DNA from 3 places in the Rhodococcus sp. K11/5 genome. Region 3 is predicted to be linked to each of the others. Evidence: riboswitches for the same ligand, from Rfam matches in the RefSeq annotation. Region 3 holds a riboswitch; each other region holds the start of a gene.

Region 1 (3,269 bases), 140 kb from region 3:
AGGCGGACGTTCCGAGGACGACGGTCTCGAACGTGCCCGTTCCGCCGTCGGCCCGGATGACCTCCTGCAGGGTGACGTTCTCACCGGCGTCGCCGAAGCCGGCGTACGTGGTGCCGTCGAGGTCACGCGGGCTCGCGATGTCGTCGCGGTCCGCGCGCACGCCGATCCCGGTGGCCCAGTGTTGAAGTGGGGCCATGACGGAGGTGATCTGTGCGCCCGCCGCGCGGGCGAAGGTCGACGAACTCTGGAAGCTGATCCCGAATTCCGCGTTCCCGGAGTCGATCAGCGTGTCCGGCGACGCGGAGTTGTACGGCAGGACCTCGACGTTCAACCCGGCGTCGTCGAAGAACCCCTGCTGCTGCGCCACGAACAACCCGGTGTGATTGGTGTTGGGGGTCCAGTCCAGGGCGAAACGGATGGTGTCCGGGTCGGACGACGCGGTGGCGCATCCCGCCGACGAGCCGGCGAGAACGACGGCAGCCGCGGCAATTCCGGCGAGCCGCCTCACGAGGCGGGCCAGGGAGCGGTGTTCAGGGCGGTGTCCCAGAACAGCAGTTCGTAGCGCATCGCGATCGCGAAGGCCGTGGCCATGCGGGCGCGCTCGGCCTCGGTAGCGGCGTCGGCGGCGGCGTCGACCAACTCGCGGGCGCGGGCCGCGGAGACCTGGAACTCCTCGGCGTCGTACGTGGTGACCCACCGCGCGAAAGGGTGATTCGGATCGGCGTCCAGCACGGCCCGCGCCGACGCGGCCAGGGTGCGGCCTACTTCCGCGTAGATCCAGAAGCAGGGCAGGGCCGCGGCGGCGCCGACGGCGTAGGTGTCGGTGGCGGCCGTCGCCGTCAGGTACGAGACGTATCCCAGGCAGGCCGGGGTGTGCTCGATCGGTCCGTCGACGTCGACGGCCAGGGCGGGATCGGCGAGAAGTGTTGCGTGCAGTTCTTTCTCGGCGGTGATCGCCGTCGCCGACGACGACGCCCAGAAGGCTCCGGCGTCGGGATCGGTGGCCTTGGAGGCCAGGAGCGCGAGCGCCTTCGCGTAGCCCTCGAGGTAGAGACCGTCCTGCTCGATGTACGTCCGGAAGACCGGGACGGGCAGGGTGCCGTCACCCAGGCGGGTGAGGAATTCGAGTTCGTCGATCTGTCGGCGCACCCCGGAGGTGCTCTCCCACAGTCGATCGGAGAAACGGGCAGCGGCGTGCCCGGGTGAAGACGGCGTCATGGCCGTGACATCCCTTCGTCAGAATTACCTGCATCAGGTTCTCGGGTGTCATCTCAGCCTCGCCGTCGTGGCGAAGCACCCCGTGTCAGAACGTGCTCAACATAACACCGGCCTCCCGTCCGCGGTGCGGATGGGAGGCCGGTGAGCGTGAATCGGGAGCGGATCAGAACTTCATGTCCTCGAGTTCCATGCCCTTGGTCTCCGGAATCTTCGCCTTGACGAAGAAGAACGACACGACGGCGAAGAACGCGAAACCGCCGTAGACGATGGACAGGCCGATGGCCTCGGTCATCGCCGGGAACAGCAGCGAGATCGTGAAATTGGCGATCCAGTTCGCGGCGGTGCCGATGCCCAGCGCCATCGCGCGCATTCGGTTCGGGAACATCTCGCCGAGCAGAACCCACATGATCGGTCCCCACGTCGCCGCGAAGAACACCACGAAGAGGTTGGCGCCGATGAGGGCGACGACGCCCCACGGCTCCGGAAGGGACACATCGTCTCCGGTGCCGATCTGCTGGGAGAAGGCGATCGCGGCCATGATCAGACCCACGAACATGCCGAGGGATCCCGCCATGAGCAGGTTCCGGCGGCCGACCCGGTCCACGAAGAGAATGGCCACGAAGGTCATGCCCACGTTGATGATCGAGGTGATCACGGACGTCGTGAACGACTGACTCTCGCTGAATCCCACCGACTGCCACAGCGTCGTCGAGTAGTAGAAGATCGCGTTGATACCGACGAACTGCTGCAGGACGGCCATGATGATGCCGACCCACACCAGGGGCTGGAGTCCGAAGCGTGGTCCGCGGATGTCCGCGAAGGACGACTTCTGCTCCTTCCGCAACGTCAGCCGGATCTCGTGGATGCGCTGATCCGGGTGCTTCTCACCGGTGATGTTCGCCAGTACCTCGGCCGCCTCCTCGTCGAGGTGCTTGCCCACCAGGTAGCGGGGAGATTCCGGAATGAGCAGGGCCAGAACGCCGTACACCAGGGCGGGGATGACGCCGACGAGGAACATCCACCGCCAGGCCTCGATGCCGAACCAGAACTTATTGGCCGCGCCGCCCGCCGTGTTCGCGAGCACCGCGTTGGACAGCAGGGCCGCGAAGATGCCGATGGTGATTGCGAGCTGCTGCAGCGACGCGAGGCTGCCGCGCATCCGTGCGGGGGCGATCTCGGCGATGTAGGCCGGGGCGATCACCGAGGCGATACCGATGCCGAGCCCGCCGAGAACTCGCCAGAACATCAGATCGGGGACGCTGAACGCGAAGCCGGATCCGATCGACGAGATCACGAATAGGGCCGAGCCGAGCAGCATGACCTTCTTGCGACCCCACCGGTCCGCGAGGCCACCGGCGAACCAGGCGCCCGCCGCGCATCCCAGTAGCGCGACCGCGACCGCGAATCCGGTGAGGAGCTCGCTGAGGGCGAATTCGCCCTGAATGGCTTCGACGGCACCGTTGATGACGGAGCTGTCGAAACCGAAGAGAAAGCCCCCGACGGCGGCGGCGACGGTCACGCCGATGGCCTTGGCCGTGTGATTATTCGACGCTTGGGTCGTCATCGTTCCCTGCCTACGTATCGAGAGGCCGCCGACCCGGCGTCGACGGCGAAGCAGAACATCTCGTCGGACCATACGCTCGGTACGTGGTCGCCGAAACGGTTCCCATCGTCGGAGTCCGGTTTGTCCAGGGTCGATTCGGTGAACCCGCTGCGTATGCAAACAACACTGCGGCGAACGGGCCGCGCGTCGGCCGAGCTGGCCTGGGAGCGGTACATGGACACCTCGCTGTGGCCGGTGTGGGCTCCGCAGATCATGGGGGTCGACGCGTCCACCGATCGTCTGGAGGCAGGCACGACCGGCACGGTCCACGGGCCCCTCGGTGTCCGGGTGTCGTTCGAGGTTCTCGCGGTCGACGAGCCTGGCAAGGTGTGGAAGTGGCGGGCGTGGATCGGTGCGCCCAGCGCGGGGCTGACACTCGAGCACGGCGTCGAACCGGCCCGGTCGGGCTCGCGCACGTGGCTGACCGTGGAGGGTCTCGCGGTGTTCG
Region 2 (3,269 bases), 550 kb from region 3:
CCTCGGCGCGCGTGCTTCTGCAGCACCGAGCCGCATGGAGTCATCAGGGCGGAACCTGGGCGCTGCCCGGCGGCGCCAAGGACAGTCACGAGAGCGCGGTCCGCGCCGCCGTCCGAGAAGCGGGCGAGGAGGCCGGAATCGCGGCCGCGCAGGTGATCGTCCGAGCGGAACGGGTCACCGCCGAGGCGGACTCCGGCTGGTCGTACACGACGGTGGTCGCCGACGCGGGCCACGAACTCGACACCGTGCCGAACGGCGAGAGCACCGAACTGCGCTGGGTCGCCGAGGACGAGGTCGGCTCACTTCCGCTGCACCCCGGATTCGCGTCGAGCTGGCCGATGCTGCGGGCCACCACGCTGCGTGCGGTGGTGATCGGCCGGACCGGCCCGGATCCCGGTGGGCGCACCGTCGAGCTTCCGTCGGGCGGATTCGGTTGGGTCGCGGCCGTCGTGTCGGTCGGCACCGAGGCCGACGCACGGGCGGCGGGCAGCGAACCCGACACCGTGGTCGTCAGCGCGGACACCTCCCTCGCGGGCGCCGGGATGACGGTGCTGCATCCCTCGCTCTTCGGCTGAGCGGGTGCGGGACTGCCGGGCTCAGGACAGTCCGGGTAGCGCGGCCTTGAGTTCACGTGCCGCGGCCTCGGGATCGCGCGCCGCGGTGATGGCGCGAACCACGCAGATGCGCGACGCCCCGACCTCGACCGTGCGATGCACGTTGCTCGCGTCGACACCGCCGATGACGAACCACGGGCGCTGCGGCAGCGATTCGGCCACCTCGCGCACCACGTCGAGTCCGGCGGCCGCCCGGTTGGGTTTGGTCGGCGTGGCCCAGACCGGTCCGGTGGCGAAGTAGTCGACTCCGTCCTCGATCTCGGCGAGCGCGGCCTGCGCACGATTCTGCGTCGAGCGGCCGATCACCACGTCGGGTCCGACGATGCGCCGCGCGTAGTGCACCGGCAGGTCGTTCTGGCCGAGGTGGAGCACATCGGCGCCCGCCGCCAGAGCCAGGTCGGCGCGGTCGTTCACCGCGAGCAGCGCCCCGTGGCGGCGGCACGCGGCGGAGAGTACGGCGAGGGCTGCGAGCTCGTCCTTCGCCTCGATGGGGCCGAACTTCTTCTCACCGGCCGACCCCTTGTCGCGGAGCTGAACGATGTCGACGCCGCCGGCCAGAGCCGCGTCGACGAACTTGGCCAGATCGCCGGTGTCGCGGCGGGCGTCGGTGCACAGATACAGGGAAGCGGTGGCGAGGCGCTCGCGCGGAGTGGGTCCCGTGGTCGTCACCTCGCCCACGGTAGTCTGGCTCGCACAGGAACGAACCGCACGGGAGCCCTTCGACGGGCTGAGAGTGGGCCGCGTGCCCAGACCGTAATCACCTGATCCGGGTAATGCCGGCGCAGGGAGGGATGTGTTGTCAGTGCCGGTTTCTTCGGAACAGGTGTCGTCCGCGTCGGGCTCGGTGGCGGTGGTCGGGGCCGGCGTCATCGGTCTGACCGTCGCCCGCGCCGCCGCACTCGCCGGGTGGTCCGTCCGCGTCGTCGACCGGGCCGCGCCGGGTCGCTCGACCGACGGGGCGTCGAGTTGGGTCGCGGGCGGAATGTTGGCCCCGCTGTCCGAGGGCTGGCCCGGTGAGGACGAACTTCTCGAACTCGGCGCCGCCTCGCTGCGCCGGTGGCACGCGCTCGCCGACGATCTGGGGCCGGGAATCGTCACCGCTCGGGGAACCGTGACCCTGGGCTTCGACTCCGCCGATGTCGCCGACCTGCGCACCGTCGCCGAATGGGTCGCCGCCCGCGGGCACGAGGTGGAGCTGTTGTCCCGCGCCGAGCTGCGTGCGTTCGAACCGGCCGTGTCGCCCGGCGCCAGGTCGGGGTTGCACTGCCCCGGGGAGATGTCGGTGGACAACCGTGCCCTTCTCGCCGCGCTCGATCGGTCCTGCCGCGACCTCGGCGTCCGGGTGGACGCGGAGAACGTGACCGACCTCGACGCTCTCGACGCCGATCGCGTCGTCGTCGCGGCCGGGTGGGCCAGTGCACGCCTGCTGCCGAACCTGCCCGTACGCCCGGTCAAGGGGGAGATCCTCCGGCTGCGGACTCGGGCCGGGTCCGCGGCGCCGCCGTCTCGCACGGTGCGGGCGACGGTGAACGGCCGCGCGGTGTACCTGGTTCCGCGTGCCGACGGCATCGTCGTCGGGGCGACGCAGTACGAGCACGGCGACGACACCGCGGTGACCGTCGGCGGCGTGCGAGACCTGTTGGCCGACGCCGAGCGCGTGTTCCCGGCCGTGGGCGACTTCGAGCTGGCCGAGACCGCCGCGGGTCTGCGGCCGGGAAGCCCGGACAACGTGCCACTGATCGGCCGTCTCGACGATCGCGTCGTTGTGGCCACGGGGCACGGTCGAAACGGGGTGCTGCTCGCACCCGTCACCGCCGACGCCGTCGTCGCCGAACTGGCGGGCGAGCCGCTGGCGGAGGCGCGGTGCGCCCTGCCGCAGCGGTTCGCGCAGTTCGCGCAGTGTGCGGCGGATGCTGCAGGAGCCGCGCCACACCGGGCGGGCCACCCGACGAGTACGCGAACCGCCACTATCGAAGGAGTGCGCACATGACCACCACCGGAATCGGTGTCACCGTCAACGGGGAGGACCGGCTGCTCGATCCCGGCACCACCGTGCGGGACCTCCTCGCCCAGCTGGGGCTGCCGGACACCGGCATCGCACTCGCCGTCGACGGCGTCGTGTTCCCGAAGTCGCGGTGGGACGAGGCCGTCGGGCGTGGGTGGACCGTCGAGATCCTGACTGCGGTGCAGGGTGGCTGACGCGGTGCCGGCGGAGGGCGACCGGCTGGTCATCGCGGGGCGCGAACTGTCGTCCCGGCTGGTGATGGGGACCGGTGGAGCCGCGAACCTCGCGGTGCTCGAGAGCGCCCTGGTGGCGTCGGGCACCGAGCTGACGACGGTGGCGATGCGGCGTGTCGACGCCGCGGGTGGCACCGGTGTGCTGGAGTTGTTGCAACGCTTGAAGATCGACGTGCTCCCCAACACGGCGGGGTGTCGCGGCGCCGCCGAGGCGGTGCTCACCGCACAGCTCGCACGCGAGGCGCTGGAGACGGACTGGGTCAAGCTCGAGGTCATCGCCGACGAGCGCACCCTGCTGCCCGACGCGATCGAACTCGTCCGCGCCGCAGAGGAACTCGTGGACGACGGGTTCACGGTGCTGCCGTACACCACCGACGACCCCGTGTTGGCGCGTCGGCTCGAGGACATCGGGTGCGC
Region 3 (3,269 bases):
GGGCTCGTATCCAGCGCATCGTGTCGCTCTGAACCAGTTCGACCGGGCCAGGGCGGCACTCGAGCACCCTATGCTTGCCCAGGCAAGCGTAGGGTGCTGCAAAAGTTGCCGAAAGGGCTTCAGCCCACCTGAGCTTGCAAGGCCAAGCATAAGGAGTGCACTATCCGGAGATGAGCAGTATCGTTCCCTTAAGCCTGCGATCAAAAGCTTTGGAGGCACCATGGCATCCCCTCGACGAACGCGCCGCGACGACGCGGGAGACCTCGCGCGTGCATTCGCCGTCCGTCGTCGCGAACTCGGGATGACCCAATCGGAACTCGCTCTTCTTGCGGGTGTCGGCCGATCGACCGTGCAGACGATCGAAAGCGGCAAGGACACCTCGCAACTCGACGGAATTATCGCCGTTGCGGACGCGCTGGGGTGCGACCTGACCCTTGTTACCCGCGCCGGCACGGTTGTCGATCCGGACGGACGATGACCTCTCCGGGCGATCCCCGCACACGATCCTGAACCAGCTGTCGCGCTGCCGGCGTGATGGCACGGTCCATCCGCGCACCCAGCCCTGTGACAGGATCCGCCCATGTCCGAGATCAAGACCCAGCCGACCGACGCGAGTGTCGACGAGTTCCTCGCCGCCGCGACCCCGGCCCGTCGCCGCGAGGACGGTCTCCGTCTCGCCGAGATCTTCACCGAGGTGACGGGCGCCCAGCCGGTGATGTGGGGTCCATCGATGGTCGGCTACGGCAGCTACCGCTTCGTGTCACCGGCGAACTCGCGCACACGTGGCGACTGGCCCAAGGTCGCCTTCTCACCCCGGAAAACGCAACTGTCGCTGTACGGGCTCAAGGACCTGCCCGAGGGTGCCGCTCTGCTCCCCTCCCTCGGCACCTACACCGAGGGTGCCGGCTGCGTGTACGTCCGCAGACTCGACCAGATCGACCTCGACGTCCTGCGCCGCCTCGTCGCTATCGCGTGGGCGCGGGAGGACGACGCGGGATAAACCTCGACTGACGACTGCGGGTGCCGCCACGCCGCCGCGTGGTGCCCGCACCCGAACAGAAACGCGTTCAGGTGCAGCTGCCGCATCAGTTCTTCACCAATCCGCCGTCGACGACGAGGTTCTGACCGGTCACCGCCCTCGACCAGGGCGACGCGAAGAACAGCACCGCATCCGCGAACTCCGCGGGAGTGGTCACCTGCCGCAGCGGAGTGCTGCCGGCGATCATGTCGAAGACCTCGGGCGGTGTCGCCGAACTCGCGTCCGTCGTCCGCAGCAGGCCGCCGGACACCATGTTCACGGTGATCCCGTCCGGTCCCAGATCGTGCGAGAAGGTACGGGTCAGAGCCAGCAGCGCAGCCTTGGCGGCGGTGTAATCGTGGTACGGAACCACCGGATTCTGCACCAGGTTGGTGCCGATGGTGATGACGCGACCGAACCCCTGCTCACGCATACCGGGAACCGCGGCCTGCGTCGTGTGCAGCGTTCCGGCGACACTGCCGCGCAGTTGGGCGTCGAACGCCGACCATTCGATAACGTCGGCCTTCGCCCGTGCGTCCCCGTCGAACGAGAAGTCGATCAACGCGTTGTTGACGACCGTGGTGATCGACGAACCGAAATACTCACGCGCAGAGGCGAACATCGATTCCACGGCAGGGCGCTCGGTGACGTCGGCGGCTACCGCGAGCACGCGGTCGGGACCGAACTCGGCCTCGATCGCCTGCGCCGCGGACTCACTGCGGTGGTAGTTCACGACCACCCGCGATCCCTGTTCCAGGAACGCTCGGGTGATCGCGGCGCCCAGTCCGCGGGCACCGCCCGTCACGAGCACGATCTGATCGGTGAACGGCAACGCACGCATCTCGACATCCCTCCGCCGGCATGACCCGGACAGGTTCGACGGGTGTGATCTCAGCCGAGCGGTTCGGCACCCCGTGTCGAGATCCATGAGACCACAGGCGAGTGGACGCCGCGCTCAGTAGGTCAGATTCGCCTCCCGCGACATGAGGACGGCGTTGCTGCCCGCCAGGAGGCAGGAGATGCCCTCCTCACGCGAGACACACGACGCGTCGCCGACCGTGAGAATCTCCCCGTACTGCAGGACCGCGGCGTCGGGCGCCGTGTAGATGCCCTGGGTGGTGCAGAAGTGCACCGCCCCGGCGGGTTCGATGCGCGCTGCATACTTGTCGTTCTCCGCGTTGCTGCACGTAGGCCCGTCCACCGGCGCAACACTGGTTACGGCCTGGCAGCCCACCGGCCCGGCCGCGCCGGGAGTCGGATAGATGCCACACGAGATGTTGCCCGACGGGGACTGTAGGAAGTAACCGTCACCGTCGGCTCCGCTGTTACGGAACAACTCCGGGTCGACGGCCACTTCCGCAGACCCCGGACGTGCGGGAGTGGGGTTGCCGTCCGGCACGGTCGATATCTCGGCGCCCGCTGTCTCGTCGGTCCCGCTCGGCTGACCGTCGGGCGCGGCGACAGTGCTCGGCCCGTCGCTGGGGGGCTCCGGCGCCGCGGATGCGGTGGTCGGCGTGCTCCCTGGTGTCGACGCATCGTCACCGATGGTGCACCCGACAAGTGCCAGCGCGGCGAGGACCGACACGCACGCCGCTCGCACGGGCCGTGCCGACGCCCACGTCACGCGGGCACCCGCACCTCGACGGGCGGCGCGGCGACGAAGTGCAGAGATTCCGTGGTGATGGTGACGACGACGCGCCCCGGCCCCGTCACCACGTCGACGACGTTGCCGGTGGTGATCGGCGGCGGGAGCGGGCCCCGGCCCGTGGTTGTCACTCGGGTTGCCGACGTACCACGCTGATTCGTGTCCAGATTGTGCCAGTTGACCTGCGCCACAACCGAGCACGGTGTGCTGAAGTACGAGAACCACGACAGGGACACCAGCGCCGCGCCCGGACGATCGTGTGGCGTGCGCACATTGGTGGTGAGCTGCCCCGTGCACTGAATGCCATTGAACTCACCGAGCGTGTAGGTGTGGCCGGGAACCATCGTGTACTCGGGGTGATCGGCCGACGCTGTTCCGGCCGCCATTCCCGCAACAACGGCGGCGGACGTCAGCACCGCCGCCGCGCGTGCGGCCCATCGTCGGGTGGTCGCACTGGGCTGCTTCGACATTGGACTTGCCTTCCGTCGGGTGCTCGTTCCAGGGAACGTAACAACCCAATCGGCGAATGGCCGTCACCTTTGCATAACGATCGTTTTGATTGCAGCGACGTCAACCGACGATCAGCACATCCAACCGCCGCGGCCC

What was found. A riboswitch is a leader RNA that binds a small molecule or an ion and turns the genes downstream of it on or off. The one in region 3 is predicted to bind thiamine pyrophosphate.
Region 1: another riboswitch for thiamine pyrophosphate. It lies ahead of ACY466_RS15675 (TenA family protein); the one in region 3 lies ahead of ACY466_RS16300 (3-oxoacyl-ACP reductase).
Region 2: another riboswitch for thiamine pyrophosphate. It lies ahead of thiO (glycine oxidase ThiO); the one in region 3 lies ahead of ACY466_RS16300 (3-oxoacyl-ACP reductase).

Annotation. Positions count from the first base shown of each region.
Region 1 is NZ_CM143721.1:3,329,952-3,333,220, reverse strand. It holds gene ACY466_RS15680 (ABC transporter substrate-binding protein) at 1-508, opposite strand, end outside; gene ACY466_RS15675 (TenA family protein) at 505-1,218, opposite strand; TPP riboswitch at 1,212-1,311, opposite strand; gene ACY466_RS15670 (sugar porter family MFS transporter) at 1,382-2,782, opposite strand; gene ACY466_RS15665 (SRPBCC family protein) at 2,921-3,269, shown strand, end outside.
Region 2 is NZ_CM143721.1:4,014,385-4,017,653, reverse strand. It holds gene ACY466_RS18775 (NUDIX hydrolase) at 1-575, shown strand, start outside; gene thiE (thiamine phosphate synthase) at 597-1,283, opposite strand; TPP riboswitch at 1,313-1,419, shown strand; gene thiO (glycine oxidase ThiO) at 1,417-2,604, shown strand; gene thiS (sulfur carrier protein ThiS) at 2,601-2,813, shown strand; gene thiG (thiazole synthase) at 2,806-3,269, shown strand, end outside.
Region 3 is NZ_CM143721.1:3,465,533-3,468,801, forward strand. It holds gene ACY466_RS16285 (glycosyl-4,4'-diaponeurosporenoate acyltransferase CrtO family protein) at 1-32, shown strand, start outside; gene ACY466_RS16290 (helix-turn-helix domain-containing protein) at 221-478, shown strand; gene ACY466_RS16295 (DUF1801 domain-containing protein) at 581-1,000, shown strand; gene ACY466_RS16300 (3-oxoacyl-ACP reductase) at 1,086-1,859, opposite strand; TPP riboswitch at 1,850-1,943, opposite strand; gene ACY466_RS16305 (hypothetical protein) at 1,974-2,642, opposite strand; gene ACY466_RS16310 (hypothetical protein) at 2,639-3,133, opposite strand; gene ACY466_RS16315 (LutC/YkgG family protein) at 3,234-3,269, opposite strand, start outside.